DNA from 2 places in the Streptosporangium sp. G12 genome. Region 2 is predicted to be linked to the other one. Evidence: riboswitches for the same ligand, from Rfam matches in the RefSeq annotation. Region 2 holds a riboswitch; the other holds the start of a gene.

Region 1 (15,591 bases), on a different contig from region 2:
ACGACCCTCGACCAGCTCCTTGACCGAGGGCGAGTCCAGGGCCACCTTTCACTCGCGGAGCTGCGCCACGCCTTCGCCGAGGCGGGCATCAGCCCGACCGAGGGCAGGTCGATCCTGCGCGAGCTCACCGAGGCGGGCGTCAGCCTGGCGGCCGAGAACGAGCCCGCGCTGTCCGCGTCCGGCACCAAGAGCGCCCGCAAGACCCCCGCCCGCAAGGTCAAGGCCGCGCCCGCGAGGAAGGGGGCGGTGAAGACCGAGACCACGGCCGGTGCCCCGGACGCCGCCACGACCGGTGCGGAGCCCACGGGCGACCTCAAGACCGCCAAGCCCGTCAGGAAGACCGGGGCCGCGAAGGACGCCAGGGACACCAAGGACACCGCGGCGGAGCTCGACGACGAGTGGAACCCGCCGGAGGAGGTCGAGGTCGAGGTCGAGCCGACCCTCGACCTCGACGACCAGTCCTCCGTCATGGGCGACTCGGTGCACACCTACCTGAAGTCGATCGGCCGTCGCACCCTGCTCACCGCCGCGCAGGAGGTCGAGCTGGCCAAGCGCATCGAGGCCGGGCTGTACGCCGAGTCCAAGCTGGAGGCCGAGCCGGGTCTGTCCGCGGCCGCGCGCGACGACCTGGAGTGGATCGCCGAGGACGGCCGCCGGGCCAAGGACCACATGCTGGAGGCCAACCTCCGCCTGGTCGTCTCCGTGGCGAAGAAGTACACCGACCGGGGCATGGCCCTGCTCGACGTGGTCCAGGAGGGCAACCTGGGCCTGATCCGCGCGGTGGAGAAGTTCGACTACACCAAGGGCTACAAGTTCTCCACCTACGCCATGTGGTGGATCCGCCAGGCCATCCAGCGCGGCTTCGCCGACTCTGCCCGCACCATCAGGCTTCCGGTGCACGTGCTGGAGATGCTCTCCAAGCTGTCGCGCGTCGAGCGTGACATGCACCAGCGTCTGGGCCGCGAGCCCACGCCGGAGGAGCTGGGCGTCGAGCTCGACAAGACCCCCGACCAGATCGAGGAGCTGCTGCGCACCAGCCGCCAGCCGATCAGCCTCAACGCCACCATCGGCGAGGACGGCGAGACCACCATCGGCGACCTCATCGAGGACGTCGACTCGCCCGAGGCGTCGGAGGTCGTCGACCGCCAGCTGCTGGGCGAGCAGCTGCGCGGCGTGCTCGGCAACCTCTCTCCCAGGGAGGCGAAGATCATGGCCCTGCGCTTCGGCCTCGTCGACGGCAAGCCCCACACCCTCGACGAGATCGGCAAGTATCTCGGCCTGACGCGCGAGCGCATCCGCCAGCTGGAGAAGGAGTCGCTCTCCAAGCTCCGCCACCCCAGCAACACCCGCCCGCTGCTCGACTGGGCCAGCTGACCGGCGGGCCTGCCGGCACGGCGCCGCCTGCCACCTGAGCCGTCCGGCCGTTCCGAAGTCCCGAAGGGCGCCACCGCGAGACCTCCCGGTCCGCGGTGGCGCCCTTCGGCGTGTTCCGGCCCCCGCGGGGAGTGCCCCCCGGAGGGACCGGCGGGAGCGCGAGGCGCCCCTCCCCGAGGGGCCCGGCGCGGGAACCGGGGCGACGGTCCCCGTACCGGCCCTCGAAGGTCTCGAAGGGGGTCAGCCGCCCATCTCGGCGACGAGGCTCCTGGGGCGCATGTCGGTCCAGGAGCCTTCGACGTAGGCCAGGCAGCCGGCGCGGGAATCCTCACCGTGGACGATCTCCCACCCCGGGGGGACGTCGGCGAACGCGGGCCACAGCGAGTGCTGCCCCTCGGCGTTCACCAGCACCAGGAAGGACGCGCTCTCGTCGTCGAAGGGGTTGGTCATCGGATACCTCCAGCATGGGTGTACCGGGTGGCGAACCCGGCTGTGTGGACTCGCCCGGCACCGGGATGCCCGGCCGGCGCCGGCCGCCCGCGCGGGCGGGCGGGCGGCCGGCGCGGGAGTTTCCCGCCGGCGCGCCCAGGGATCGGCGACCGTCGTCCCCCGCCGGATGCGAGGAGCCGTCCGGGCGCGAGGAGCCGTCCGGGCGCGAGGAGCCGTCCGGGCGCGAGGAGCCGTCCGGGCGCGAGAAAAGGCAGACGAAAATGACATAACTGCGTGCACCTCAGCGAAGTGCCTGGTCACGGCGTTGAGGGAGTGGCCGGAGAGGCCACCGAAGCGGAACACCTTATTAGGAAAGCCTAACCTAAAATCCGCCAAACCGGGAGGCCGGGCCCAGACGACCGGTCATCAGGGCCGGACCACCGTCACCTCCCCCGGACCCGTTCCGGAACGGCGAAACCGCCCGTCACGGGAACGCGTGACGGGCGGCGAGAGGCCGTTCGAACCGGGTCCGCGGATGGAGACCGGTGGGCGGATCAGATCCGCGCCCGGGCACCCGCGGTCGAAAGCCCCGGCGAGGGCCGGGGACGAGGGCCGGGAACGGAGATCAGCGGGCCGAGGCGGCGACCGGGCGCGGGACCCTGGGAATGCCGGTCAGCCGGTTCTGCTCGCGAAGGGTGCGCAGGCGGTTGACCTCGGCGGTCCACTCGGCGCCCTTCGGGGTGGCCCTGCCCTTGCGGCGGCGGATCCGGTCGTCGTACGACCTGATCCCGAACGTCGCGCGCTGGTTGGCCTCGGCCGCGCGCAGGGCCTCGGTGAGCGCCCTGTCGAAGGCCAGCCCGGCGGCTCGCAGCTCCTGCACGGGGGCCGCGGCGGCCTGCGCCCGGCGCACCTCGGCCTCGGCCTCGCGCGCCTTCTCCAGAAGCTCGGGGAAGCTCTTCCCGACCTCCTGGTCAGCGTGGTGACGAACCTCCGCCTCCCGGCTCACGCGCGGTCGGAAAAACGCCATCTTCTTCCCTCTCTCGCCGGTCGCCGGTCTCCTCCGGCAGATCACCGCTCGTAGCCTACGCGGTCCGCCCCCGCCCCACACACTCAGGGACCGGGCCCTCCCGCGAAGCGGTTCGCGCCGCCGGCCGCCTCGCCGTGCGGCGACGCCGAAGAACCTTCGTCCCGCCCGGCGCGCCGTCCTTTACGCAGTAAGGTAAGGGGTGGCAGGATGCCTCCCATGCCTGCCAAGCGACCTCCCGTCCCGCTCTCCAGGGAGCGCATCATCGACGCCGCCCTCCACATCGCCGACGGCCAGGGCCTCCGGCGCCTGACGATGCGGCGGCTGGGCGACGCGCTCCAGGTGGAGGCGATGGCCATCTACCACCACCTGCCGCGCGGCAAGGACGCCCTGATGGACGCGCTGGCCGAGCACGTCACCACCGTCCACGCCGAGCCCGGCGGGAGCTGGCAGGACAGCGCGAGGGCCTGGTGCCGGGCGAGCCGGGCCGCGCTGAGGGAGCATCCCGGGGTGCTGGCCCTGGCCCTGACCAAGCCGCCGAGGGGCAGGGCGGCGATCGCCATCAGGGAGCAGACCGACCAGCTGGCCGACGCGGGACTGGCCGACGCCGCGGGCGCGGTACGGGCCCTTCGGGCCTACGTCTTCGGCGCGGTGGCGGTGGAGGTGCAGCAGTCGGGCTGGGCCGAGCCCTCGGGCGACGAGGACGAGCCCTGGCGTCCCCCGTCCAGGGGAGGCGGCAGCCCGGGGGCGGACGCCGACTTCGAGCACGGGCTGGACGCGCTCCTGGCCGGCCTGGGCGCGCGGTGAGCGCATCGGACCCGGTAAGGGACGGTCAGGGGTGGGAAAACCCGCGTCGGCGCACGTCAGCAACTTGTAACCGATCGTTTACCTGCCTGGCGGCGTGTCGCACTTGGTCGAATGTCCTTATATGAGGCATGCTGTGTTATAGGTCACATCCCCTGATAAAGCCCTGACGGACTGACCCCTTACCAGTTCTCAAACAGTCCTAACGGGCTATGTCGCCAAGGTGCGATCGATCGCACACTTGATCTGCTTGATGTGCGGCTCCCGTTCTGTTAGGGACCGCATGGCCATATATCAACATTCAGATGCTCGTCCCCGTCATACGTGGGAACGGAGACCCATCGGTGACGGTGCCGCCGGATGTCCGATGCCCACCCGTGCCCGGTGTGACCCGGGCGAGCCGACACGAGAGATCCGGAGGCACGCCGATGTGCCCGCACGAGCCGTCCTGTCCGTCCGCCGACGCGCTGGACCGCGAAGCCGCCCGCACCATGGCGGCCCACCCCGAGCAGGGCTGGAGCCTGCTCTGCAACGGTGTGGTGCTGTTCGACGACACCGGCGAGCTCCTCCCGGACGGTGCCGTCATCGAGCCGCACCGGCCACTGGCCGGCGTGGTCTGAGGCCCGTCACACCCGACCGGTCACGCTGAGCGGGTCCACCGAGTCCGGCCGCATCCTCGTGTCGAGCCACTCGGCGACCACCTCGCCCACCCCGGCGGGATTCCTCCCGAGGTCGTGACCCTCTCCCGGCAGCACCACCAGGCGCGCGACGTCCGCCGCCTCGGGCACGCCGAACGGGTCACGGTCTCCGTTCACCACCAGCACGTCCACACCCGCCGCGCGCAGCTCCCCGGCACGTGACCGCTCCGGCTTCCCCGGCGGGTGCAGCGGGAACGCCAGCGCGACGACCGCGCGGGCCCCGACCCTCCCGGCCGTACGGCACGCGACCCTGGCCCCGTTGCTCCGCCCGCCCTGCGCCAGCGGCAGCCCCGGATAGCGCCCGCGCAGCCCGGCCACCAGCGTCTCCCACGCCTCGTCCTGCTTGACCGCCGACCCCGGCGCGCGGGCTCCGCGCATCCGGAACGGCTGGAGCACCCGCGCGACCGTCCCGCCGATCGCCGTCGCGGCGTCCCGCACGGCCAGCAGGTCGGGGGCGTCCACTCCCCCGGCCGAGCCGTGGGTGAGCACCAGCAGGAAACGCGGGGCGGCCACCTCGTCGATCTCCACCAGCGCCGGGCCGTGCGGGGTCGCGATCTCCACGGGCGGGACCGCGCGCGCCGGGAACCCCGATCCCGGCGTGGACGCGCCGTCGGGAGGGGTGGACTCGGAGGTGGACACGGATCTCCTCCTATTGACTGATGCCCGGCGGCCGGCGTGAGGGAACAATCGAAGCGTGCAGGACTATCAAGATATCCGCCAGGACATGCGTGCCACCGTCGAGGCCCGGCGCGACCTCGGCCCCGAGTACGAGGCCGCCCTCATCGAGTCGTTCGTGTCACGCCTGGACGCGACCATCGCCCACCGGGTGCGCGCCGAGATGCACGCCTCCGGGGCGCCGAAGGCCAAGTCGCGCAAGAACTCGAACAGCTCGATCCCGATCGCCCTCGGTTCGATGGGCATCGGGATCCCGCTGACCGCCATCGCGGCGCAGACCTCCGGCACCGCCGGGCTGCTGCTGGCCTGGGGCGGAATCGTGGCGATCAACTTCGCTCACGCCCTGAGCCGCTGGCGGGAGCGCGACTGACACCCGCCGGAGTCCCACCCGGTCTCTCCTCTCCGGTTCCCCGCCCCGGTCCCCCGCTTCGGGCGGACCGGAATCCGCGAGGCCAGGCCGCCGGAAAGGCCGGTGCCCGTGCGAGGTCTCCCACGGGCACGACGAGCATCGCGCCCTCGCCCGGGAGGCGCGCCGCGCGCCCCGGGGTCAGAGGTCCCGGTCGAGGCGGAGGCGGACCTCACCGGCGAGATCCTCGTCGGCGCTGTCCAGGCCGTAGCGCCACACGCGCTCGGCGTCCTCGTCGCGGCCCCTGAGCGGGAGCGTGCGGGCCAGGAGCTCGATGGCCAGCGCACCGGTCTCGACGTCGCCGCCCTCCTCGATCGCGGCGGAGAACTCCGCACACGCCAGCTCCAGGTGAGCGATGCCGAGCATCACCCGCAGCCTCGGCACCTCTGCCGCGTCGGGCACCGCGAGCGCCTCCAGGAGCACCTGGGCGGCCTCCCCCGGCTCGCCCTCCTCCAGGAGTGCCTCCGCCAGCCGCTGGGCGGCACGAGGAGCGATTTCCGGGTCGGCGGTGGCCAGCGCGTCACGCAGCGACCGCTCGGCCTCCTCCTCGCCCGTGGCGAGCCTGGCGAGGGCCATGTGCGCCAGCGGGACGTAGGCGGGATGGCCGACGCCCAGCGCGGCCTGCCAGGCGGCGCGGGCCTGGTCGGCCAGGTCCTCCCGCTCGAAGCTCCCCGCGAGCAGGCAGGCGGCCTGGGCGGCGAACTCCGGATGCCCGGTCGCCAGCGCGGTGCGCGCGGCCGCGCGGGAACCCGCCACGTCCCCGCTCTCCTCCAGCACCACCGCGAGACCCACCGCCGCCTGGGCCCGGTCGGGCTCGTCGGGATCGGCGACCAGCTCGGCGAAGATCGCGGCGGCGCCGTCGAGGTCGCCCGCCTCGGCCAGTCTTCGCGCGGTGTCCAAGGGACGGGTGTCCACCTCAGGCATGCAGGATCCTTCCGGATACGGAGACGCCCCGAGCCTAACGACTCGGGGCGCCCTCCGTCCTGTCGCATTCCCCGCGAATATCGCGGGTCGCACGGGCTTTCCGGTCCCGGCGGGGCCCTGCGGTGATCAGTCCTCGTACGCCTCCAGGGGAGGGCAGGAGCAGACCAGGTTGCGGTCTCCGTAGGCCTGGTCGATGCGGCGGACCGGCGACCAGTACTTGCCCTCGCGCACCGACGGCAGCGGGTAGGCCGCCTCGGTGCGGCTGTAGGGGTGGCCCCACTCGTCGGCGACGAGGCTGTCGGCCGTGTGCGGGGCGTTGCGCAGCGGGTTGTCGGTCCTGTCGTACGCCCCGGAGGCGACCTTCGCGATCTCCTCGCGGATCGCGATCATCGCCTCGCAGAACCGGTCGAGCTCGGCCAGGTCCTCGCTCTCGGTCGGCTCGATCATCAGCGTGCCGGCCACCGGGAAGGACATGGTCGGGGCGTGGAAGCCGTAGTCGATGAGGCGCTTGGCCACGTCGTCGACCGTCACCCCGGTCTCCTTGGTGATCTGGCGCAGGTCCACGATGCACTCGTGGGCGACGAGGCCGCCGCGGCCGGTGTAGAGGACCGGGTAGTGGGGGCTGAGCCTGCGGGCCAGGTAGTTGGCCGACAGGATGGCCTGCTCGGTGGCCGCCTTCAGCCCGTCGGCGCCCATCATCCGGATGTAGGCCCAGGAGATGGGCAGGATGCCCGCGGAGCCGTACGGGGCCGCCGAGACGGGACCCACGGCGGTGCCCTCGCGCAGCGGGTGGCCGGGCAGGTAGTCGGCCAGGTGGGCGCGGACCGCGACCGGGCCGACGCCGGGACCGCCGCCGCCGTGCGGGATGCAGAAGGTCTTGTGCAGGTTCAGGTGGGAGACGTCCGCCCCGAACTCCCCCGGCCTGGCCAGACCGACCAGCGCGTTGAGGTTGGCGCCGTCGACGTAGACCTGCCCGCCGGCCTCGTGCACCAGCTCGCAGATCCGGACGATCGTCTCCTCGTACACGCCGTGCGTGGACGGGTAGGTCACCATGATCGCGGCAAGCTGCTCGCGGTGCTTGTCGATCTTCGCGACGAGGTCGTCGACGTCCACGTTGCCCTGGTCGTCACAGGCGACCACGGCCACGCGCATGCCCGCCATCACCGCGCTCGCGGCGTTGGTGCCGTGCGCGGAGGAGGGGATCAGGCAGACGTCGCGGCCGGACTCGCCGCGGGCGGTGTGGTAGGCGCGGATCGCCAGGAGCCCGGCGAACTCGCCCTGGGAGCCGGCGTTCGGCTGGAGCGACACGGCGTCGTAGCCGGTGACCTCGGCCAGCCAGCGCTCCAGCTGCCCGATCAGCTCGACGTAACCCGCGGCCTGGTCCTCGGGCGCGTAGGGGTGCAGCCCGGCGAACTCCGGCCAGGTGATCGGCTCCATCTCGGTGGTCGCGTTGAGCTTCATGGTGCAGGAGCCCAGCGGGATCATCGACCGGTCGAGCGCGATGTCCTTGTCCTGGAGCCTGCGCAGGTAGCGCAGCATGGCCGTCTCGGAGCGGTGGCTGTGGAAGACCGGGTGGGTCAGGTAGTCGCTGACCCGGGCCAGCGCGGCGGGCAGCGCGTCGTGCGCGGCGGCGTCGAGGTCGGCCAGCACGGCGCCGCTGATCCCGAAGGCGGCCAGGACCTGCTCCAGGTGGAGGAGCTCGGTCCTCTCGTCGCAGGTGACGCCCACGTGGTCGGCGTCGACCAGGCGCAGGTTCACCCCGTTGTCGCGGGCCGCGGCGACGACCGCCTCGGCGCGGCCGGGCACCCTGGCGAGCACGGTGTCGAAGAAGGTGTCGTGCACGACCTCGACGCCGCCCTGGCGCAGGCCCTCGGCGAGCACGACGGCGTGCCGGTGGGTGCGACGGCCGATCCTGCGCAGGCCCTCGGGGCCGTGGTAGACGGCGTACATGCCGGCGATCACGGCGAGCAGCACCTGCGCGGTGCAGATGTTGCTGGTGGCCTTCTCGCGGCGGATGTGCTGCTCGCGGGTCTGGAGCGCGAGCCGGTACGCGGGGCGCTGGTCGGCGTCCTGGGAGACGCCCACCAGGCGGCCCGGCAACTGGCGCTGCAGGCCGTCACGGACCGCCATGTAGGCGGCGTGCGGGCCGCCGAAGCCGAGGGGGACGCCGAAGCGCTGCGAGGAGCCGACCGCGATGTCGGCGCCGAGCTCGCCGGGCGCGGCCAGGAGGGTGAGGGCCAGCAGGTCGGCGGCGGCGACCACCTGGGCACCGCGGGCGTGGGCGGCGTCGGCGATGGCGCGGAAGTCGCGGATCCTGCCGCTGGCGCCGGGATACTGCACGAGCACCCCGAAGCACTCGGGGAGTTCGGCGGTGAAGTCGCTCTCGACCAGCTCGATGCCGAGCGGCTCGGCGCGGGTGCGCAGCACCGCCTTGGTCTGCGGCAGCGCGTCGGCGTCCACCACGAACACCTTCGAGGGGCTGCGGCCCGCACGGCGGGCCAGGGTCATCGCCTCGGCGGCGGCGGTGGCCTCGTCCAGCAGGGAGGCCCCGGCGACGTCGAGGGCGGTCAGGTCGGAGACGACGGTCTGGAAGTTGATCAGGGCTTCCAGGCGGCCCTGGGAGATCTCCGGCTGGTAGGGCGTGTACGCGGTGTACCAGCCCGGGTTCTCCAGGAGGTTGCGGCGGATGACGCCCGGGGTGATCGTGTCGTGGTACCCCAGGCCGATCATCGAGGTGAGCACGGTGTTGCGCCCGGCGAGGACCCGCAGCTCGGCGAGAGCCTCGGACTCCCCGGCCGCCGGGGGCAGGCTCAGCCGCTCCGAGGAACGGATCGCCTCGGGCACGGCCACCGCGACCAGGTCGGCGACGGAGGCGAATCCGACCGCCTCCAGCATGCGGGTCTGGCCGGCGTCGTCCGGCCCTATGTGACGGGTCGCGAACGGAGGAGAGCCGAGTTCGCTGAGCGATGACAGGTCGGTCATTGGTGAAGCCTCCCGGGACGGGGTGGAGACCGGCGCTGGGCGCGGGCGTATGCCTGGTCTCCCCCTCTGTCATCACGACCGTCGTGCGGGGTCGTGACCTGAGAGCTTCACCTGCCCGTTGTCGGGAGGCTTGCACCGTCGGTGAGTCGCGCCTGGCGAGCGCGACTGCTTTCCAGAGTTGCCTCGTCCGTGCGGTACCGGGTGCCTGAGAGATTCCGGGGAGGTTGCTCCTTCGGCGCCCCGATCCTGGTCGGGGTCTCTCCCGCACAGGGTCAGTGGCAGGTCCGAGTTTACCCGGTTCGTCGTGCTCTGCGACGACGGGCCAGCTCATCGGCCTGATGATCTCCTAAAGGGCCCTCGCTCGACTCCGCGCGTTCGCCGGGCAGATCCGCGAGGGAGCCCTCCACCTCCTGCCACACCCGTCCCAGTGCTATGCCGAAGACTCCCTGGCCACCCTGGAGGAGGTCGATGACCTCGTCGGGCGAGGTGCACTCGTAGACGCTCACCCCGTCGCTCATCAGGGTGATCCCGGCCAGGTCGTTGACGCCCCTGTCGCGCAGGTGCTGCACGGCGATGCGAATCTGCTGGAGGGAGACACCGGTGTCGAGGAGCCGCTTGACGACCTTGAGGACCAGGATGTCGCGAAAGCCGTACAGCCGCTGGGAGCCGGAGCCGTGGGCGGCCCGCACGGTGGGCTCGACCAGGCCGGTGCGCGCCCAGTAGTCGAGTTGCCGGTAGGTGATGCCGGCCGCGGAACAGGCCGTGGGGCCCCGGTAGCCGATGTCGGCGGGCACCTTCACCGGTTGCCCGTCGAACAGCAGACCCTCTTCACCCGCGCGCTGACGTGCCGACTGGCGCCGTTCCGGGTCATCCTGATCGGCGTTTCTACCCTCGCCGCTGCTGACCGCCACGCGGACCTCCGGCTTTCTCTCATCCCACGGCCTGATCTGGGGGTTTACGCACGACCGCGGGTTTCACTTGCACCGTAGGACTGGGGCCAAGTCCAGTCAACGACCCCACTCGGCGCGTCGTGAAGCGTAAATGCACCGAAATTCCTACCCCGCGCGGCCGAAGTCCTCGGGCGTGATCGTGTCAAGGAACTCCCTGAACTTCTCCACCTCGTCTTCCTGGTCGTCCGGGATGATCACCCCTGCCTCCCGGACCACGTCCTCACTCGCGAAGATACGTGCGCCGGTGCGAAGTGCCAAGGCGATCGAGTCCGAGGGACGCGCGCTCACCTCGACCCCGTTGGAGAACACGAGATCCGCGAAGAAGATGCCGTCGCGCAGGGCGACGATGTTGACCGTGCTCAGCCGAACGCCGAGCCCTTCGAGCACGTCACGGAACAGGTCATGCGTGAGCGGCCGGGGTGGTGGTTCCTCGGCCTGGGCCATGGCGATCGCCGTGGCCTCCGTCATGCCGATCCATATAGGTAGGTAACGCTCCCCATGCGTCTCTTTCAGCAAGACGATCGGCTGGTTGGAGGGCATCTCAACTCGAACGCCCACGACCTCCATCTGCAACACGGGCTGCTCCGTCTTCGCTGGATTCCGACCGGTTTGTTCAACGTAACACTCGTGGGGGTACGAGTGCCTGGTCAGGTTCTCACCGACCCAGGGCCCCACGAACGCCGGAACGCAGCAGAGAGGCGTGCAATTCCAGCAGCAGGCCGGAGATCTCCCTGGCCGTCTCGTCGGCCTGGTCGATGGCCCCGGGCCTGCGGCGGCGCAGGAGCGGGGCGACGGCCTGCTCCACCAGGCCGGCCTCGCGCTCCGCGGCGGCCTTGACGGCCCGCAGGTGGCGGGCCCGCAGGCCGAAGGCGGCCAGGGCTCCGACGCTGCGGGCCACGGCCAGCGCCTCGGCGTCGTAGTAGCGGGCCACGGCGGCCAGCAGGCCGTAGTCCTCCAGCTCGGCGAGGGTCTCCTCGTCGAGCTCGGCGGCGGCGAGCAGCTCCTCGCGGGTGAGCCGGATCTCGGAGGGCGCGTCGTCGGGGACCGCGCGCGGCCTGGCGGCCGGGCGCTCCTCGCGGTCGGCCGCCTCCAGATGATCCTTGATGACGCGCAGCGGCAGGTAGCGGTCACGCTGCTCGCTGAGGATGTAACGGAGCCGCTCGACGTCGGCGTAGGTGAACTTGCGGTAACCGGAGGGACTGCGCTCCGGCTCGATCAGCCCCTCGCCCTCCAGGAAACGAATCTTGGAGATGCTGACATCGGGGAACTCGCCCTGCAGGAGAGCGAGCACCTCCCCGATGCTCATGTGCGCACGAGCGGCCTGCGAGCTCATCATCCTCCAGCGGCGCCGCGGGTGAGGAAGACGAGGCGGAACTTGCCGATCTGCACCTCGTCACCGCCGTACAGCGGGACCTCCTCGATGCGCTCGCGGTTCACGTACGTGCCGTTCAGGCTGCCGACGTCGCGGACGGTGAAGACCCCGCCGCCGCGCCGGTAGAACTCCACGTGGCGGCGCGAGACCGTGATGTCGTCGAGGAAGATGTCGCTCTCGGGGTGACGGCCCACGGTGGTCAGGTCGCTGTCGAGCAGGAACCGGCTGCCGGCGTTGGGGCCGCGCATCGCGACCAGCAGCGCGGTGCCCGGGGGCAACTGCTCGACGGCCTGCCGTTCGGCGAGAAGCGTCTCACCTGTCTCCGCCTCGTAGGCCTCGATCCCGGAGAGGGAGATCGTCGATGTGCTGTCTCCGGGGGTCTCGGCTTTGGTAAGCGGCGACCCGCATCGTGAACAGAAACGGGCATCCTCAGGATTGGCATGACCGCACTGCGTGCAGTAGACGCTCGGCATCGATCGGCTCGGCCTCCTACCGCGAAGACGCGGCAACGGTGCTCAGTGATGCGCGCCTCGCTTCTTCGCTTCTCAAGTGTTTTCTCGGACTGCGAATGCCGCAACATACAGTGATGAGGCGCGAAGGTCAAGGTTGACGCTGAACCGCGGGTACGGTCGGTGACAAAGTTACAGGGGGGCACTGTCCCCGGTCCATGGCGCCGCGCTGTGTTTGTGGCAACCGCTCGGCCCGCGGCCCCCGTCCAGACGCCTTCCCGCGCCTCCGGCGCGCCCGCCGGGGCCTGGTCCCGTCAGCCGCCCGCGGCCTCCTCGACCACCCGCGCCCAGTGCTCGATCAGGGTCTGCGCGGAGTCGACGTCGAACCCCTCGGCCCACAGGTGGGTGACCGCCTCCGTCGGGTCGGGCAGCACCAGGGTCCAGCTGCCGTCCTCGGCGACGACCCGCACCCCGTCGGTGGTGTCGATGCGGTAGTGCTCGGCGGCCTCGATGACCGAGCGCATCACCGCGCCCTTGGCGGCCCACGGGGTCGGCACGGTCCGGCGCAGCAGCTTGGCCTCGGGGATCCTGGCGTCGATCTGGCTGAGCGAGAGCCGGGTCCTGGCGACCAGGCCCAGCAGGCGCAGGAACACCGCCAGGCCGTCCACCGTGGGGCCGAACTCGGGCACGATGAAACCGCCGCGCCCGTCGGCCGCGAAGATCATCTCTGGTCCCCTGGCGGCGGCGGTGAGCGCGTCGATCGCGGTGGAGGTCCACTCGGCCTGGACGCCGTGGAACCTGCAGACCTGCTCGGCCACCCGGGTGGTGGTGACCGGCAGCGCCACCCTGCCGCCGCGCCGCTCGGCGGCGACCAGGTCGAGCACCACCAGCAGGGCGCGCTCCTCGCTGATCAGCTGGCCCTTCTCGTCCACCAGCGCGACCCGCTCCCCCACCGGGTCGAAGCGCACCCCGAAGGCCGCCCTGGAGGAGCTGACGAGCTCCGCCAGGCGCTGCAGGTCGCGGCGGCGCTCGGCGAGGGTCTCGGTGGGCGAGGCGTCGTCCAGCCGGTTGTTGACGGTCAGCACGTCCACCCCGACCCGGCCCAGCAGGCTGGGCAGCACCAGCGAGGAGGTGCCTCCGGCGCAGTCGACCACGACCTTCATGTCGGCGTCGCGCACCCCGCTGATGTCGACCAGGCGCAGCAGCTCGTGCGTGTAGTCCTCCACCGCCCGGGCGGGGAAGCTCAGCTCGGCGATCTCCCCGGGGAAGGCGCGGCGGAACTCCTGCCGGGAGAAGACCCGGTCCAGCTTGCGCTGGGCCGCCGGGGACAGGTCCGCGCCGTGCTCGTCCATGAAGACGATGTCGACGCTCTGCGGGTCGCCGGGGGTGGTGCGCAGCGCGATGCCGCCGACGGCGTTCTCCCTGGCGGTGTGGAAGCGGGCCACCGGGAGCGGGGACGCCTCCAGGTCGAGCACGTTGATCGCGCTGGCGTTCAGGGCGCTGATCACGGCCCGCTTCAGCGCCCGCGCGGCGCGGGAGGAGTCGCGGGAGGTGATGACCGAGGTGCCCTTCTTCAGGGTGGTGGCGTAGGCGCTGGCCAGCCGTACGCACAGCTCGGGGGTGATCTCGACGTTGACCAGCCCCGAGACCCCCCGGGGGCCGAACAGGTTGCGCTGGGCGCGCGGCTCCCAGATGACGCTGTTGTTGATCACCGCCCCGGCCTCGATGGTCTTGAACGGGTAGATCTTGACGCCCGAGGAGATGTACGCCTCGGCCTCGATGATGCACTCGTCGCCGACGACGGCGCCCTCCTCGACCCTGGCGCCGGTCATCAGGTCGGTGTTCTTGCCGATCACGCAGCCGCGCAGGTGGGCGCTGGGCCCGACGTAGACGTTGTCGTGGACGACCGCGCGGTGCAGGAAGGCCCCCTCCCTGACCACCGCGTTGCTGCCCAGCACGGTGTACTCGCGCAGCTCGGCGCCCGCCTCGATCTTGGCGTAGTCGCCGACGTAGAGGGGGCCCTTGAGGACGGCGTCGGCGTCGACCGAGGCCCCCTCGGCGACCCAGACGCCCGGCGAGACCTCGAAGGCGTCGATGTCGACCTTGACCCGGCCGGACAGGACGTCGGCCTGGGCCTTGAGGTAGCTCTCGTGGGTGCCGACGTCCTCCCAGTAGCCGTCGGCCACGTAGCCGTACAGCGGGGCGCCGCGCTCCAGCAGCCTGGGGAACACGTCGCCCGACCAGTCGACGGACTCCCCGGCCGCGATCTCGTCGAGGACCTCGGGCTCCATCACGTAGATGCCGGTGTTGGCGGTGTCGGAGAAGACCTGGCCCCAGGTCGGCTTCTCCAGGAAGCGCTCCACCCTGCCCTGGTCGTCGACGATGACGATGCCGAACTCCAGCGGGTTGGGGACGCGCTTGAGCCCGATCGTGACCATCGCGCCGTTCTCGCGGTGGAAGCGGATCATGTCGGTCAGGTCGATGTCGGTCAGCGCGTCGCCGGAGATGACCAGGAAGCGGTCGTCGCGGAGCCGGTCGGCGGCGTTCTTCACGCTGCCCGCGGTGCCGAGCGGCGTGTCCTCGGTGGCGTAGTACAGGCTCATGCCGAGCTCGTCGCCGTCGCCGAAGTAGTTGCGGACCAGGGCGGCCAGGAACTGCACGGTGACCACCGTCTCGGTGAAGCCGTGCCGTTTCAGCAGGCGAAGCACATGCTCCATGATCGGCCGGTTGATCACGGGTAGGAGAGGTTTGGGCTGGTTCGCGGTCATCGGCCGGAGCCGTGTCCCCTCCCCGCCCGCCATGACGACGGCCTTCACAGATCACCTCTTAAGGCGTTTGGCCTCGCTTGTCAGCTGACGCACCTGTACCCAATACAGCACCCCGGACCACCAGTACAGGCCGGTGCCCCAGATGGCCAGGGACCAGCCGACGATCCCCGCCACCTCGCCGTACCAGGAGGGATGGTGGGCCAGGAAGAGCAGTGGGAAGGCGTAGAGCAGGTTGGCCGTGGCGGCCTTGCCGAGGAAGTGCACGGGCAGCGCGGGACCGTACCCGAGGCGGCGCAGGATGATCGGGATGCCCAGCAGCATCACGTCGCGCAGCGGGATGGCCAGCGCCAGCCACCAGGGGATGATCTCGCGCATGGCGAGGCCGAACAGGGTGGCCAGGATGTAGAGCCGGTCGGCCAGCGGGTCGAGCAGGCGGCCGAGCCTGCTGGTCTGGTTCCAGGCACGGGCGATCTTGCCGTCGAGCCAGTCGGAGAACCCCGCCAGCATCAGCAGGGCGACGGCCCAGCCGTCGGCCTTCGGGCCCAGCACCAGCCACAGGAAAACCGGCACCCCCAGAAGCCTGGCCAGGCTCAACGCGTTGGGAACCGTCCAGATTCGGTCCTCGGCCCCCGATGCTTCCGGATTCACCGGCTGATCTCCCTCCCCGTACCTGATGGTGACACTACTGCGTCGGATGCGGCCGGGTGGATGGTGGGCGCGGGGGATACGCGTTATC
Region 2 (15,591 bases):
ATATTCATGTTGCTGGACGGGTGGTCAATGCTCCCGCCAGGAGGGCCTCAAGATCACGCAAGTGGGTGGTTGATTCCTGGCTCGGCCCTGCCCGAACGCGCACACTTGACATCCTCCCCTCCCCGAAGGGAGGGGATTCTCACGGTCGCCCGTGAGGGTTCCTGCTTCACTGCCAACTGCCCGCCAAAGAGGACTCTCCTTGAGGTCTTACATCAGCTCCACAGGCGTTTTACCTGTCCGCCAGCCCGGCGGCCAAGATGTTCTTCGCGGCGTTGACGTCCCGGTCGTGAACGGTGCCGCAGGCACACACCCAGTCTCGGATGCCCAGCGGCATGGACCGATGGATCGTGCCGCATGCCGAACACAGCTTCGACGAGGGAAACCAGCGGTCAACGACCAGCAGTTCCCGCTCGTACCACTGCGCTTTGTACTCCAGCATTTCCCGCATTTGACGCCAGGAGGCGTCGGAGATGGCGCGGGCCAAGCTGCGGTTCTTCACCATGTTCCGCACGGTGAGGTCTTCCACGGCGATCACTTGGTTCTCGCGAACAAGCCGTGTGGTGACCTTGTGCAGATGATCGCGGCGCCGATCCGCGATACGGGCATAGACGCGGGCGACCGCGAGCTTCGCCTTGGCCCGGTTCGCAGAACCCTTCTTCTTACGGGCGAGGTTGCGCTGAGCCTTGGCGAGCTTGCGGCGATCGGCCCGCTCGTGCCTCGGATTGGTGATCTTCTCTCCAGTGGAGAGCGTGGCCAACGCCGTGATGCCCGCGTCCACCCCGACCACGTTCGCGGCCGCAGGAAGCGGGGCGATGCGGTCTTCGCACAGGATCGACACGAACCAGCGCCCTGCCGCGTCCTTCGACACGGTTACCGTGGACGGCTCCGCACTCTCGGGCAGCGGACGCGACCACACGACATTCAGAGGCGCGTTCATCTTCGCGAGGGTGATCTGACCGCCCCGGTACTTGAACGCAGATCGCGTGTACTCGGCGCTCAGCCGGGACTTCTTGCGGGACTTGAACGCCGGATACTTCGCCCGCTTGGCGAAGAAGTTCGTGAACGCTGTTTGAAGGTGCCTGAGGGCCTGCTGGAGCGGGACCGACGACACCTCGTTCAAGAAGAGGAGGTCGTCGGTTTTCTTCCACTCGGTGAGCGTGGCCGACGACTGCACGTAGGAGACTTTCCGGCCTTCGATCGTGTAGGCGCGGGTGCGGTGTTCGAGGGCTTTGTTGTAGACGAGGCGGACACAGCCGAACGTCCGGGCAAGCTCTTCGGCTTGCTCGGGGGTCGGGTAGAAGCGGAACTTGAACGCCCGCTTCACGGTCTGCGCCATTCCTCACACAATATAACAAGATCAGTTGAGTATCGGCTGGAGTGGGTCGCGCGGGTCCAGGCACGCTCAGGCGCCACAGCCCTTTCCCGCTCCCGCTTCCTCCCCGGCCTGAAGGCCGGAGTATCCACGGGAGTTATTAGATGACGACTACTCTCCAGGACATCCTGGCGGGCTCGGGAGGCACCGGCGGCGCGGGGACCACCACCGGCGGCTCGGGAGGCAAGGCGGCGGCCGAGCAGTTCCAGGACGTCCGGCGCAGGTCGGTGCGGTTGCTGCGGCCGGGAAGGACCCCCGCCGGTGTTCCCGCGGCCCTGACGGTGTCCGCCGTGCTGGTGGTCTCGGCCTCGGTGACGGTGGGCCTGCTCATGGAGTCGCCGGTCGCGCGGGTGCCCTACCGGCGGCTCGTCAACGGGGCCGGCGCGTGGAACTGGTCGGATCCCGCCACGTTCGCCGCGTCGACGCTCGCCATGGCGGTGGGCCTGGTGATGCTCGCGCTCGCCGTGCTGCCGGGCCGGGCCCGGCTGGTGCCGCTGGAGTCGGGAGACCCGCACATGGTGATCGGCATCACCAGGTCCGGGCTCCGCCGCACGCTGCGGGAGGCCGCCGAGGCGGTGGACGAGGTGAACGGGGCCCGGGTCCGGCTCACGTCGCGGATCGTCGAGGTCACCGTGTTCACCGACGCCGAGCGGACCGGGCCCGTGCTGCGCCGGGTGGGCGCGGCGGTGGGTGACCGGCTGTCCGGGCTGGGCGCGATGTGCGCGGGTGACGTCGTCGTACGGCTGCGCAGGAAGAAGGCGCGATGAGGCCCTATCTGGGCAACCGGATCGGTCTGGCCGTCACCGGGGCGGTGCTGGTGTGCGCGGGACTCTACGCCTTCCTGCGAGGACGCGGTGACATTCCCGGCCATTCGCCCGGGGCCAGGCTCGTGCGCAAGGGGTTCCCTGGCTGGCTGGCCGCGCATCCGTGGCTGGGCTGGCTGGTGGCGCTGCTGCTGGTGGCGCTGGCACTCCTGGCGGTGCGGTGGCTGCTACACACCCTGGGATGGGGACGGTGGGGCAGGCGGTCCGGGACGGGGACCGCCATGCTCGGGGTTGCTCTTAAAGAAGTCGAAGGGCTCACCCGTGTCCGCGTCAGGTACATACGGCACGAGCGGCTGCGCATCGGGGTGGGCTGCGCGCCCGCGACCGATGTCGGCAAACTCGTGGCCCGGCTGAACAGGGACGCGGTGGGGAAGGTCCGACGAGCGCTCGGGGAGGTAGAACTCGGCGTGGTGGTTCGCCTGCACGTCCGCCGCCGCTGACCCTCCGGACACCGGCCGCTCGCCCGTCGCGCCGTACGCCGCTCGCTCGGCCGTTCCTCCGGACCCCGGCCGCCCGCCCGTCCCTCCGGACACCGGCCATTCGCCCGTCACGCCGTACGCCGGCCGTTCGCCGGTGACGCCGTACGCGGATCGCTCGCCCGTCGCGCCGTACACCGGCGGCTCCGTCGTGCCCCCGTACGCGGTGCTTCCGTACGCGCCATCCCGGTGCGCCTGCTCGTCGTACGACCCCGGCCCGTACCCCGACTCCCCGACGGGGCTCGCGTACACCGGCCGCTCGGCCGTCGTGCGGTACGACGGGTCCTCGTCGCCGGGGCCCTCGTACGGCGGGTCCTCGTCCGGTTTCCCGTCCACCGCCTCGGGTTCGTTCTCCTCGTGCCTGACCCCGAAGGCCAGTCCGGCGGCGAGGCAGGCCAGCGGGAGGGCGGGGATGACGTAGCGGTGGTCGAAGGCCGCGATGAAGGGCGGCAGGACCAGCAGCATGGTCCCCGCCGCCCAGGGCAGCAGCACCGCGCCGCCGAACCGCCGCAGCCGCATCAGCACCCCGACCAGGCCGACCAGCAGGATCACCGCGAGGTACGGGCCCCGCACGAAGGCGTACTCCTGGTAGCCGCGCAGCCAGCCCGCGTACGGCTCGACCATCACCGGCGCCCCCGACGAGCCCTGGTAGGCCACGGTCAGCTGCTCGGCGGTCTTTCCCTGCGAGGCCGCCCCCGAGGAGAAGGGCCGTACGGTGTCGGGGAAGACGTAGGCGCTCTGCGGCCCGGGAGCCGGGTAGACGCGCCGGTTCCAGTCGAAGATGTGGGCCGCGTCCGCCAGGCCCGCCCGCAGGAAGTCGAACGGCTGGGCCATGATCGCCTGGGTGGCGAAGGCGCCCGCGAGCGCGTCGCGCTCCGCCCAGCTGCCCTTGACCTTGTTCAGCGGCGACCCGCCGTCCCAGATGTAGACCGGCGGGGCCGCGCGCCGCCCGAGCGGCTCGACGGGGCACAGGGCCGCCTCGGGACCGGCCGGGTGGATCCTGGAACAGTCGGCGAAGGTCATCGTCCGCGCCCAGAGGAAGGCGTTCCCCCTGGTCAGCCCGTAGCTGCCGTGCTCGGCTCTGAACCAGGCCGCGTACGAGCCCAGGCCGATCGCGGCGGCCAGCGTCGCGGCGACGACCGCCCGCCATCCGGCCCGGCGGATCAGCATGCAGGCCAGTGCCACGGCGATCAGCGGCAGCCCGATCGTGCGGGTGACGGTCGCCGCGGCCAGCAGCGCTCCGGCCAGTGCCGCGACCCACACCGCGGGGCGCCGCCGCCACAGCAGCAGCGTGACCGCCAGCACCGCCAGGAACTGGAAGAGCAGGTCCGCCATGACGAGGTGTTCGAGCTGGAGCTGGTAGACGTCCAGCAGCACCGGCAGCGTGGCGAGCGTCGCGCCCCACCCCGGCAACCCGCCCAGCCTGCGCAGCAGCAGGTAGACGCAGACGGCCACGGCCAGTCCGAGCAGGTGCTGCACCGCGACCACCGCGGGGATGCTCGACAGCGGCTTGAGGATCCACAGGAACAGCGCGTAGCCCGCCGGGCGGGACTCCAGGGGGCGGGGGTCGAGCCCCGCGTTCAGGTAGACGAAGGAGTCGGCCCAGAACCACAGGGCGGGCCGGTAGCCGAGCATGGCGAGCAGCCGCAGGCCGCCGCCCGCCAGCAGGGCGGTGATGAAGAGCCAGTGCGACCCGAGGAAGCGGAGCACCCGCAGGGGGCGGGAGGGGTTCGCGGGGCGCTGGGAGCGACGGGAACGGCTTGCCGGGTGCGTTCCCGTTACCACCGCGACCTCCCGAGTCCCGCGCACATGGCCACCCAGCATAGGCGTGGGCTCGGGGGGTCTTGCACGTGATGCGAAATTTGATAGGGATTGAGGTCAGCACTCGATGACGTTGACCGCGAGCCCTCCCCGGCTGGTCTCCTTGTACTTGTCGAGCATGTCGCGGCCGGTGTCGCGCATCGTCTTGATCGCCTTGTCCAGCGAGACGAAGTGGCGGCCGTCGCCGCGCATCGCGATCCTGGCGGCGGCGATGGCCTTGATCGAGGCGACCGCGTTGCGCTCGATGCACGGGATCTGCACCAGGCCGCCGATCGGGTCGCAGGTCAGCCCCAGGTTGTGCTCGATGCCGATCTCGGCGGCGTTCTCGACCTGCTCCGGGGTGCCGCCCATCACCTCGGTGAGCCCGGCGGCGGCCATCGAGCAGGCCGAGCCGACCTCGCCCTGGCAGCCGACCTCGGCGCCGGAGATGGAGGCGTTCTCCTTGAACAGCACGCCGATCGCCCCCGCGGTCAGCAGGAAGCGGATCACGCCCTCGTCGTCGGAGTCCTTCGTGAAGCGGTCGTAGTAGGTGAGCACGGCCGGGATGATGCCCGCGGCGCCGTTGGTGGGCGCGGTGACGATGCGGCCTCCGGCGGCGTTCTCCTCGTTGACCGCGAGGGCGAACAGCGAGACCCAGTCCATCGTCTGCAGCGAGTCCTTCTCCGGCGACTCGCTCCGCAGCTGCCGGTGGAGCTGGTGGGCGCGGCGGCGGACCTTCAGGCCGCCGGGCAGCACGCCCTCCTTGCCGATGCCGCGCCGCACGCACTCGCTCATGACCTGCCACAGCACGAGCAGCTGGGCGCGGATCTCGGCCTCGGTGCGGCCGAACGCCCGCTCGTTCTCCAGCATCAGCCCGGAGATCGACAGCCCGGTCTCCGCGCACTGGGCGAGCAGCTCCGCTGCCGTGGTGAAGGGGTACGGCAGGACGGTGTCGTCGGGTTTGATCCGGTCGGCACCAGTGGCGTTCTCGTCGACGACGAAGCCGCCGCCCACCGAGTAGTAGACCTTCTCGCGGATCGTCTCGCCGGACTCGGACAGCGCGGTGAAGCGCATGCCGTTGGGGTGGCCGGGGAGCGAGATCTTGCGTTCGAAGACGAGGTCCTCGCCGATGACGAAGGGGATCTCGCGGGAGCCGTACAGGGAGAGGGTGCCGGACTCGCGCATGGCGGCGAGCCGCTCGTCGACCGTGTCGACGTCGACCAGCTCGGGCTTCTCGCCGGACAGGCCGAGCAGCACGGCCTTGTCGCTGCCGTGGCCCTTGCCGGTCAGGCCCAGCGAGCCGTACAGGACGGCGCTCACCCGGGCGGTCTTCTCCAGCAGCCCGTCCTGGTGGAGGCCGCGGGCGAACTTGTGGGCGGCGGACATCGGGCCGCCGGTGTGCGAGCTGGACGGGCCGATTCCGATCTTGAAGAGATCGAAGACGCTGATCGTCATCTGAATCCTTCCAGCGTGGACGGCCACGCGCGCCCTCCGGACGCGCGTGGCCGTGACGCGAGGGGGGAGAGGCTTAGGACTCACCCGAGGTGAGCGCGGCGTACTCCTCCGGCGACAGCAGGTCGTCGGCGGAGCCCTCGAGGCGTACGCGGAACAGCCAGCCGTCGCCGTAGGAGTCACTGTTGACCAGCGAGGGGTCGTCCACGACGGCCTGGTTGACCTCGACGACCTCGCCGGAGACCGGTGCGAAGATGTCGCTCACCGACTTGGTCGACTCGACCTCGCCGACCGCGTCGCCGGCGGTGATCGTCGAACCGACCTCGGGGAGGATCTGCACGAAGACCACGTCGCCCAGCGCCTGGGCGGCGTAGGCGGTGATGCCGACGGTGAGGGTCAGGCCGTCATCGATGCCGGAGATCCACTCGTGTTCCTTGGTGTAGTGCAGTTCCTCGGGAATGCTGCTCATTTTTTCCTCCTGTAGAAAGGCAGTGCGACGACCTCGACCGGCTCGTGGCCGCCCCTGATGTCCACGGCCAGTCCTGACGACAGGCCGTTGTCCACGTAGGCCATGGCGATGGGCCTGCCCAGTGACTGGGAGGGCGCCCCGCTGGTGACCTCGCCGACGACCGTGCCGTCGCCGGCGACCACCACCGGGTACCCGTGCCGGGGCACCCTGCGGCCGGTCGCGATCAGACCGACCAGGCGGCGGGACGGCGGGACGTCCTTGCGTGATTCGAGGGCGGCCCGGCCGACGAAGTCGCCCGGCTTGTCAAACCTCACCACACGGCCCAGCCCGGCGTCGAACGGGGTCAGCCCGGCCGACAGCTCGTTGCCGTAGAGCGGCATCCCGGCCTCCAGGCGGAGGGTGTCGCGGGCGGACAGGCCCGCGGGGATCAGGCCGTGCGGCGCGCCCGCCTCGGTGAGGGCGGCCCAGACCGGCTCCGCGTCCTCGGCCGCGACGAACAGCTCGAAGCCGTCCTCGCCGGTGTAGCCCGTACGGGCGACGAGGGCCTCGCGGCCCGCGACGACGGCGGGCAGGCCGGCGTAGTACTTGAGCCCGTCGAGGTCGGCGTCGGTGAGCGCGCCCAGGATCTCCGCGGAGCGCGGGCCCTGGACCGCGACCAGCGCGTACCGCTCTGAGCGGTCGTCCACCGCGGCGTCGAAGCCCTTGGCGCGGTCGGTCAGCTCGGCGGCCACCCGCGGGTAGTTGGAGGCGTTGGCGACGACCATGAACTCGGCGGGGGCGAGCCGGTAGACGATCAGGTCGTCCAGCACGCCGCCCTCGGCGTCGACGATCATCGTGTAGCGGGCGCGGCCGGGCTCCAGCGCGGACAGGTGGCCGACCAGCGCGTAATCGAGGGCTTCCGCGGCCTGCGGCCCGGTCACGAAGATCTCGCCCATGTGGGAGAGGTCGAACAGGCCGGCCGCCTGGCGGACCGCGTTGTGCTCGGCCGACTCGCTGCCGTAGCGGAGCGGCATCAGCCAGCCCGCGAAGTCGGTCAGCGTCGCGCCGAGGGACTCGTGCACGCCGCGCAGCGGCGTAGGTCGGGACATGTGCGCACCTCAGACAAGGGACAGATGAGAGCATCCTCCCCCTCTGTCGTCGGTGCCTGAGAGTTTCATCCGGGTTTTACCGGACTTTCACCTTCGGCGAGGCCGTGGGACCTGCTTTCCAGAGGGCACCTACCCGCACGGTCCTTTGCCTTGAGAGGTTCGCGGGGAGGGCTTGCTCCTTCAGGGGTCCTGGCCTGGGTGTCAGGACGCTCTCCCGCACGGGGTTCATCGGTGTCAGCGGCCAGCCTAACCGCCCGAACCGGCCGAGCGAAATCCCCTCGCCGCCCCGATCCGCGCCGGTCAGGGGATGGCGTGGCGTACCAGCGCCTCGAACAGGGCCGACTCGTCGTCGGTCTCGGGGTGCCACTGGACGGCGACGGCGAAGGGGTGGTCGTCCACTTCCACGGCCTCGATCGTGCCGTCCTCGGCGTGGGCGGTCACGGTGAGGCCCGCGGCCGGCCGGTCGAGGGCCTGATGGTGGTAGTGGGCCACGTCCGCGGTCTCGGCCCCGAAGATCTTCGAGGTCCGGCTGCCGGGGGCGAGCCACACCGGCATCCTGCCGTAGCGGCCGGGAGCCGGGGCGTGCCCCGGGTGGCCGACCACGTCGGGCAGGTGCTGGTGCAGGGTGCCGCCCAGCGAGACGTTCAGGATCTGCATGCCTCGGCAGACGCCCAGGAAGGGCAGGCCCCGCTCCAGCGCCGCCCGGACCAGCCCCAGCTCCGCGTCGTCGCGGAACGGCCGTACGTAGCCGGTCCGCTCGTGCGGCTCCTGTCCGTACCGCTCCGGGCCGACGTCCCCGCCGCCGGCCAGGATCAGCCCGTCCAGGCGTCCCGCCAGCGTCGCGGGGTCGCCCGCCGGGGGCAGGATCACCGGCTGCCCGCCCGCGCGGGCCACGTGGTCGACGTAGTCGTACGGCAGGAGCGCGGTGGTCGTCTCCCAGACGGTGAACCGCGCGGGTTCGACGTAGCAGGTGATGCCGATGACGGGACGGGACATGGTCTCCTGTTTCGCCGTGCTTGCACCGAGGTCCCGGCACCGTGTGCCCATCCCGGCGCCCTCCCGCACGTTACCGGCCCCGACGAGCCCCGGTGCCGCCGGGGTACGGGCGGGGCGCCGCCGGGGTGCGGGCGGAGCCGCGGCGGGTGGCGGGGGTTAAGTGGTTAAGCGGATCCGCCGCCGGGGAGGTGGCGAAGCCGCCGCCGCCGGTGTCGCCGCGGGCATGGGCGTTCCGCCGTGGTCCGGCGATCACCGCGGGTCACCGGCCGCCGTGGAGAGCGTCGGAGGGTGAGACGAGCGTAGTAGGGTGCGCAGCGGAAAAGCGTCGAATAACCGGTTCAGGTGGGGGTCTCGTGAAGCGACCGACGATCGCCGACATCGCTCGTCGCGCGGGGGTGTCCAAGGTCGCGGTCTCCTACGCGCTGAACGACCGGCCGGGCGTGTCGGAGGCGAGAAGGAACACCATCAAGGCCATCGCCAGGGAGATCGGCTGGCAGCCCAACAGCGCGGCGCGCGCGCTGAACGGGGCACGGGCCCGCGCCGTCGGCCTGACCGTGTGCCGCCCGGCGCGGTTCCTGGGGATGGAACCGTTCTTCATGGAGCTGATCAGCGGCATCGAGGGCGAGCTGTCGGCCCGCTCCTACGCCCTGCTCCTGCAGGTGGTGACCGGCCACGCGCAGGAGGCGGAGGTGCACCGCAGGTGGTGGGGAGAGGGCCGCGTCGACGGCGTCATCCTGGTCGACCTGCACTTCGACGACCCGCGCATCCCCGAGATCGAGGAGCTGGACCTGCCGGCCGTGGTGATCGGCCATCCGTCGGAGACGGGCTCGCTCGCCGCCGTCTGGTCCGACGACGGCGCGGCCATGCGGGAGACGGTGGAGTATCTCGCCGCACTCGGCCACCGCCGGATCGCCAGGGTCGCCGGGCTGCCCGCGCTGGTGCACACCGTCCTGCGCGATCAGGCCTTCACCGCCGCGTGCGACGAGCTCGGCCTGGCCGGTCACTCCATCGTGCACACGGACTACACCGGCGAGGAGGGCGCGCGGGCCACGCGGCGGCTGGTCAGCGGCGCGAACCGGCCGACGGCGATCGTCTACGACAACGACATCATGGCCGTCGCCGGGCTTTCGGTCGCGCAGGAGATGCGGCTGGAGGTGCCCGCGGACCTGTCCCTCGTGGCCTGGGACGACTCGCCCCTCTCCCAGGTGGTGCGACCGGCCCTGACCGCTCTCGGCCGGGACATCCCCCACTCCGGGGCGCAGGCCGCGCGGAGCCTGCTGGCGCTGATCGCCGGTGAGCACGTCACCGGAGTCCGGACCGAGACGGCCCGGCTCACGCCACGGGGCAGCACGGGCGTGCCGGGACGCCGGTGACCGACGCCGTCACGGGGTGGCGGACGGCACGGGCGTGCCGGGGACGCCGGTGACGGGCGTCAGAACGGGGTGACGTACGCGCCGGAGATGCCGCCGTCCACCAGGAACTCCGAGCCGGTGATGAAGCTGGCGTCGTCCGAGGCGAGGAACGCCACCGCGGCGGCGATCTCGGACGCCTCGGCGAACCGGCCCACCGGGATGTGCACCAGGCGGCGCTGCGCCCGCTCGGGGTCCTTGGCGAACAGCTCCTGCAGCAGCGGCGTGTTCACCGGCCCCGGGCACAGGGCGTTCACCCGGATGCCCTCGCGGGCGAACTGCACGCCCAGCTCGCGCGACATGGCCAGCACCCCGCCCTTGGACGCGGTGTAGGAGATCTGGCTGGTCGCCGACCCCATCACGGCCACGAACGACGCGGTGTTGATGATCGACCCCTTGCCCTGCCGCCGCATGTACGGGATGACGTGCTTGCAGCACAGGTAGACCGAGGTGAGGTTGACCTCCTGGACCCGGCGCCAGGCGTCGATGCCGGTCTCCAGGATCGAGTCGTCGTCCGGCGGCGAGATGCCCGCGTTGTTGAACGCGACGTCCACGCTGCCGTAGGTGTCGAACGCGGTCCGGAACGCGCGGGCGACGTCGTCCTCGCTGGTCACGTCGGCCCGCACGAACAGCCCGCCGACCTCGTCGGCGGCCGCCGGACCGGTCGTCTCGTCCAGGTCCACGCACACGACGCGGGCGCCCTCCTCGGCGAACCGGCGCGCGGTGGCCAGGCCGATCCCGCTTCCGGCGCCGGTGATGACGGTGACCCGGTCCTGCAAACGCAGCATCGCTACTACTCCTCGGAAATGAAGACGTTCTTGATCTCGGTGAACGCTGACAGGGCGTCGGGGCCCAGCTCGCGGCCGAGGCCCGACTGCTTGAAACCGCCGAACGGGGTCCAGTAGCGGACGCTCGAATGGGAGTTGACGCTGAGGTTGCCCGCCTCGACCGCCCTGGCCACCCGCAGCGCCCGGCCGACGTCGCGGGTCCAGATGGACCCGCTCAGGCCGTACGGGGTGTCGTTGGCGATCCGCACGGCGTCCGCCTCGTCGTCGAACGGCACCACCGACACCACCGGCCCGAAGATCTCCTCGGTGAACGCCCGGTCGTCCGCCGACCGGGGCGTCAGGACCGTCGCGGGGAACCAGAACCCCGGCCCCGGCGGGCACGCGCCCTGAAGGTGGGGCGGTTCGGTGACGAAGGAGGCCACCCGGTCCCGGTGCTCGGCGCTGATCAGCGGGCCCATCTCGGTGGCCTCGTCGCGGGGGTCGCCGACCCTGACGTTCAGCACCGCCTCCCCGAACCGGGCCAGGAACTCGTCGTGGACCGAGCGCTCGACCAGGATCCGGGAGCGCGCGCAGCAGTCCTGGCCCGCGTTGTCGAACACCGCGTAAGGCGCGGTCGCCGCCGCCCGCTCCAGGTCGGCGTCGGCGAAGACCACGTTGGCGCTCTTGCCGCCCAGCTCCAGGGTGAGGCGCTTGACCTGCCCGGCGCAGGTGGCGGCGATCTCCTTGCCGACCTCGGTCGAGCCGGTGAACACGATCTTCGCCACGCCGGGGTGCTCGACCAGCCGGGCGCCCGCCACCTCCCCGGCCCCGGGCAGGACCTGGAAGACCCCTTCGGGCAGGCCGGCGGCCAGGGCCAGCTCGGCCACCCGCAGCGCGGTGAGCGGCGTCCACTCGGCGGGCTTGACGATCACCGTGTTGCCCGCGGCCAGCGCCGGGGCCAGCCCCCAGGTCATGATGACCATCGGGAAGTTCCACGGCACGATCACGCCGACGACGCCCAGCGGCTCCCTGAAGGTGACGTCCAGCCCGCCGGGCACCGGGATCTGCAGGCCGTGGTTGCGCTCGGGCGCCCCCGCGTAGAAGTCGAGCACGTCGGCGACGTTGCCCGCCTCCCAGCGGGCGTTGCCGATCGTGTGCCCGGAGTTGGCGACCTCCAGCAGGGCCAGTTCCTCCGCGTGCTCGCGCACCAGCGAGGCGAAACGGCGCAGCAGCCGGGCCCGGTCTCCCGGGCCGACGTTCCGCCAGGTCGCGAACGCCCGCCTGGCACGCTCCACGGCCCGGTCGGTCTCGGCGGCGTCCGCCATCCCGACCTCGGCGACGACCTCTTCCGTCGCCGGGTTGATGATCTTCATGTTCACATCCGTTCGAATCCCCGGAAAAGCTCCCAGTCGGTCACCGCCGCGTCGAAGGCGGCCAGCTCGACCCGGGCGTTGTTCGCGTAGTGCGCCACGACGTCCTCGCCGAAGGCGGCCGTCGCGAACCCGGAGCCCTCCCAGAGCTCCAGCGCGTGCCGCAGCGTGCTCGGCACGGTCTCCGCGCCGGACGAGTAGGCGTTCCCCGTGAACGCGTCCTCGAGCGGCAGCTCGTTCTCGATGCCGTGCAGGCCGGCCGCGATCAGCCCCGAGACCGCGAGATAGGGGTTGACGTCGCCGCCGGGCACCCGGTTCTCGATCCGCAGCGAGGGGCCGTGGCCGACCAGGCGCAGCGCGCACGTCCTGTTGTCCACGCCCCACTTGACCGCGGTGGGGGCGAAGCTGCCCGGCACGTACCGCTTGTAGGAGTTGATGTTCGGCGCGTACAGCAGGGTCAGCTCGCGCATCAGCGCGATCTGCCCGGCGATGAAGTGCCGTCCCACGGCCGACAGGCCGTGTGACCCGGAACCGGCCATGACCGGCTCCCCGTCCGCGTCCCGCAGCGAGATGTGGATGTGGCAGGAGTTGCCCTCGCGCTGGTTCGGCTTGGCCATGAAGGTGATCGCCATGCCCTCCTGGGAGGCGATCTCCTTGGCGCCGTTCTTGTAGATCGAGTGGTTGTCGCAGCTGGACAGGGCCTCGCCGAAGCGGAAGGCGATCTCGTGCTGGCCGAGGTTGCACTCGCCCTTGGCCGACTCGACGTACATGTCCGCGCCCTCCATGCCGAGCCTGATCCTGCGCAGCAGCGGCTCGACCCGGGCGGTGCCCAGGAGGGAGTAGTCGACGTTGTAGAGGTTGGCGGGCGTCAGGTCGCGGTAGCCGCGGCGCCAGGCGTCCTCGTAGGTGTCGTCGAAGACGACGAACTCCAGCTCGGTCCCGACGAAGGCGCCCCAGCCCCGCTCGTCCAGCCGGGCGAGCTGCCGGCGCAGGATCTGGCGCGGCGAGGCGGTCACGTCGGAGCCGTCCTCCCAGACCAGGTCGGCCATCACCAGGGCCGTCCCCTCCTGCCACGGCACGCGGCGCAGAGTGGACATGTCGGGCTTCATAACAAAATCGCCGTATCCGTGCTCCCACGACGACATGGCGTACCCGTCGACCGTGTTCATGTCGACGTCCACCGCGAGCAGGTAGTTGCAGCCCTCGGAGGCGTGCCGCAGCACCTCCTCCAGGAAGTAGCGCCCCGACAGGCGTTTCCCCTGAAGACGCCCCTGCATGTCGACGACCGCCAGCAGCACGGTGTCGATCCGCCCTGCCCGCACCTCGTCGTGGAGCTCGGTGACGTCCACATGCCCTCCTCGTCGGGGTCCTATTGGGCTAGTGTCAGACCATTGACGTGTAGCGGGGGGAGCCTTGTCAAGGGCCGGAGGGGATAATTGGACGAGGTGTCGCGATTGACCGCCGTGCTGCGGCCGGTGCGCGCGGGCAACGCGTTCGAGGAGACCGTGGAGCGCCTGCTCCAGGTCATCAAACTGGGGCTGGTGGCCGAGAAACTGCCGCCCGAGCGGGAGCTCGCCGCCCAGCTCGGCATCAGCAGGGTCACCCTGCGCGAGGCCATCCGCGAGCTGCAGGACGCGGGCTACCTGGAGGTGCGCCGCGGCCGGTACGGCGGAGCCTTCCTCACCTACGCCCCGCCCCGCCCGCACCGGGACGACCTGCGCAGGGCCGTGGCCGACATGGGCACCGACGACCTGTCCGACGCGCTCACCTTCAGGATGGCGGTCGAGTGCGGCGCGGCCCAGGTGCTCGCCACCGCCCCGCTGACCGGGGAGCGGCGCGAGGCACTGCGGGAGAGGCTGCGCGAGGTCAACTCGGCGGGGCCCGACGACTACCGCCGCCTCGACACGGCCTTCCACCTCGCCATCGCCGAGCTGACCGGCTCCGCCCTGCTCGCCGGGGCCTGCGCCGACGCCAGGCTCCGGGTCGCCGACCTGCTCAACGCCATCCCGGTGCTCCAGCGCAACATCGAGCACGCCGCGGTCCAGCACGAGGCGATCGTGACGGCCATCCTGGCCGGGGACCCGGAGGGCGCGAGCCGCGCCGTGGCCGAGCACCTCGAGGGGACCGCGGCGCTGCTGCGCGGGTTCCTCACCTGACGCGCGGCGTGCCACGCGCGGGCGCCCGCGTTTCGCGCGGACGCCCAGGCCTCGCAACGGTCGCCTGTACCTCGTGCGGGCGCCCGTGCCCCGCGCGGACGCCCGGGAAAACCGCCGTGCCGTCGTGCCTCCCGTGCCTGACGGGAGGCCTCCCTCGCATAGCCTGGGGGGACGGTGGGGGATTTGTTCCGAGAGCGAATCATGGACACAGGACGGCTGCCGCTGTTCTGTTTCTTCGTCGCGCTGATCGTCGTCTTCCTGCTCACCAGGATCAACGTCCGGCTCATCCGGGCCAAGATCGGCTGGTTCGGCAACGTCAACGTGGGTGAGATGCACATCCACCACGTGGTCTTCGGGGTGGTGCTGACCCTGCTCGGCGGGGTGTCCGGTCTCGTCGTCTCGGGCGTCTCCGAGGGCTGGTACGCGGTGACGGCCGCCGTCTTCGGCACCGGAGCCGCCCTGATCCTGGACGAGTTCGCGCTGATCCTGCACCTGCACGACGTCTACTGGGAGGAGGAGGGGCGCGCGTCGGTCGACGCCGTGTTCATCGCCGTCGCGATCACCGCCCTGCTCCTGCTCGGCCTGCGCCCCCTCGGCTGGGAGGACTACGACAGCGAACCCCGCGGCACGTTGCTGACGGTCGGTTTCATCGTGACCAACCTCGCGCTCGCCGTGATCACGCTGCTCAAGGGCAAGATCTGGACGGGTCTCGCCGGACTGTTCGTCCCGATCCTCCTGGTGCCCGGCGCGGTACGGCTGGCCCGCCCGGGATCGCCCTGGGCACACTGGTTCTTCGCGCCGGACTCCCGGCGCCCGCAGCCCCGCAAGATGGCCAGGGCCGAGGGCCGCGAGGAGCGCTGGCGCCGCCCGGTGATCCGCGGCAAGATCGCCTTCCAGGAGTTCCTCTCCGGCCGCCACGACCTCCCCTCCACCCGCCGCCGTTCCCGCCTCTGAGCCCGCGCGCCCCGTGGACCTCGGGCGAATGGCGGGCATACTGGGGGACGTGAGTACGCTTCCGTCCCGATGGGACGGCGTGGAGCAGCGCGTCCCCGAATCGCTGGCCGACCTGCGCGGTCCGGCGACGGGGACGGTCGCCCTGCCCGTGCATCTCGGCTGGTCCGGGCTCACCGAGTTCGACCTGGTGAACCCGCTGCTGCGAATGAGCCTCTACCGTACGGTCATCACCGGCGGTGGCCGGTCCGACGCCGAGTCGTATCTGAACGCCGAGCTCCTCGTGGCCGACTGGCCGACCCTGCGCCGGGGCATCGGGCCGAGTTACCGGAGGGCCTGGGAAACCAAGATCGCCGCCCTGGGGTGGCGGCCTGACGCCGGAGCGGGCCGTGACACCGGGGCGGGGTCCGGGGGCGGGCGTGACGCCGTACGGGAAACCGCGGCGGGTCGTGACACCGGGG

What was found. A riboswitch is a leader RNA that binds a small molecule or an ion and turns the genes downstream of it on or off. The one in region 2 is predicted to bind glycine.
Region 1: it holds a riboswitch for glycine, as region 2 does, so the genes downstream of both, gcvP (aminomethyl-transferring glycine dehydrogenase) here and gcvT (glycine cleavage system aminomethyltransferase GcvT) in region 2, are expected to answer to the same signal.

Annotation. Positions count from the first base shown of each region.
Region 1 is NZ_JBRIQO010000025.1:30,117-45,707, reverse strand. Features, by position in the region: gene ACVCAG_RS33370 (RNA polymerase sigma factor) at 1-1,374, shown strand, start outside; gene ACVCAG_RS33365 (MbtH family protein) at 1,615-1,824, opposite strand; gene ACVCAG_RS33360 (hypothetical protein) at 2,429-2,830, opposite strand; gene ACVCAG_RS33355 (TetR/AcrR family transcriptional regulator C-terminal domain-containing protein) at 3,047-3,634, shown strand; gene ACVCAG_RS33350 (DUF5999 family protein) at 4,060-4,251, shown strand; gene ACVCAG_RS33345 (alpha/beta family hydrolase) at 4,258-4,890, opposite strand; gene ACVCAG_RS33340 (hypothetical protein) at 5,024-5,374, shown strand; gene ACVCAG_RS33335 (hypothetical protein) at 5,552-6,334, opposite strand; gene gcvP (aminomethyl-transferring glycine dehydrogenase) at 6,461-9,316, opposite strand; glycine riboswitch at 9,499-9,591, opposite strand; gene ACVCAG_RS33325 (MerR family transcriptional regulator) at 9,607-10,227, opposite strand; gene ACVCAG_RS33320 (bifunctional nuclease family protein) at 10,372-10,842, opposite strand; gene ftsR (transcriptional regulator FtsR) at 10,922-11,572, opposite strand; gene ACVCAG_RS33310 (FHA domain-containing protein) at 11,599-12,111, opposite strand; gene ACVCAG_RS33305 (sugar phosphate nucleotidyltransferase) at 12,402-14,903, opposite strand; gene ACVCAG_RS33300 (CDP-alcohol phosphatidyltransferase family protein) at 14,907-15,503, opposite strand.
Region 2 is NZ_JBRIQO010000030.1:66,056-81,646, reverse strand. Features, by position in the region: gene ACVCAG_RS37170 (RNA-guided endonuclease TnpB family protein) at 230-1,336, opposite strand; gene ACVCAG_RS37165 (DUF6286 domain-containing protein) at 1,477-2,139, shown strand; gene ACVCAG_RS37160 (hypothetical protein) at 2,364-4,457, opposite strand; gene ACVCAG_RS37155 (L-serine ammonia-lyase) at 4,551-5,927, opposite strand; gene gcvH (glycine cleavage system protein GcvH) at 6,001-6,393, opposite strand; gene gcvT (glycine cleavage system aminomethyltransferase GcvT) at 6,390-7,481, opposite strand; glycine riboswitch at 7,515-7,609, opposite strand; glycine riboswitch at 7,610-7,708, opposite strand; gene ACVCAG_RS37140 (gamma-glutamyl-gamma-aminobutyrate hydrolase family protein) at 7,782-8,477, opposite strand; gene ACVCAG_RS37135 (substrate-binding domain-containing protein) at 8,831-9,850, shown strand; gene ACVCAG_RS37130 (3-oxoacyl-ACP reductase) at 9,910-10,674, opposite strand; gene ACVCAG_RS37125 (aldehyde dehydrogenase family protein) at 10,680-12,026, opposite strand; gene ACVCAG_RS37120 (glutamine synthetase family protein) at 12,029-13,372, opposite strand; gene ACVCAG_RS37115 (FadR/GntR family transcriptional regulator) at 13,460-14,179, shown strand; gene ACVCAG_RS37110 (hypothetical protein) at 14,381-15,133, shown strand; gene ACVCAG_RS37105 (hypothetical protein) at 15,183-15,591, shown strand, end outside.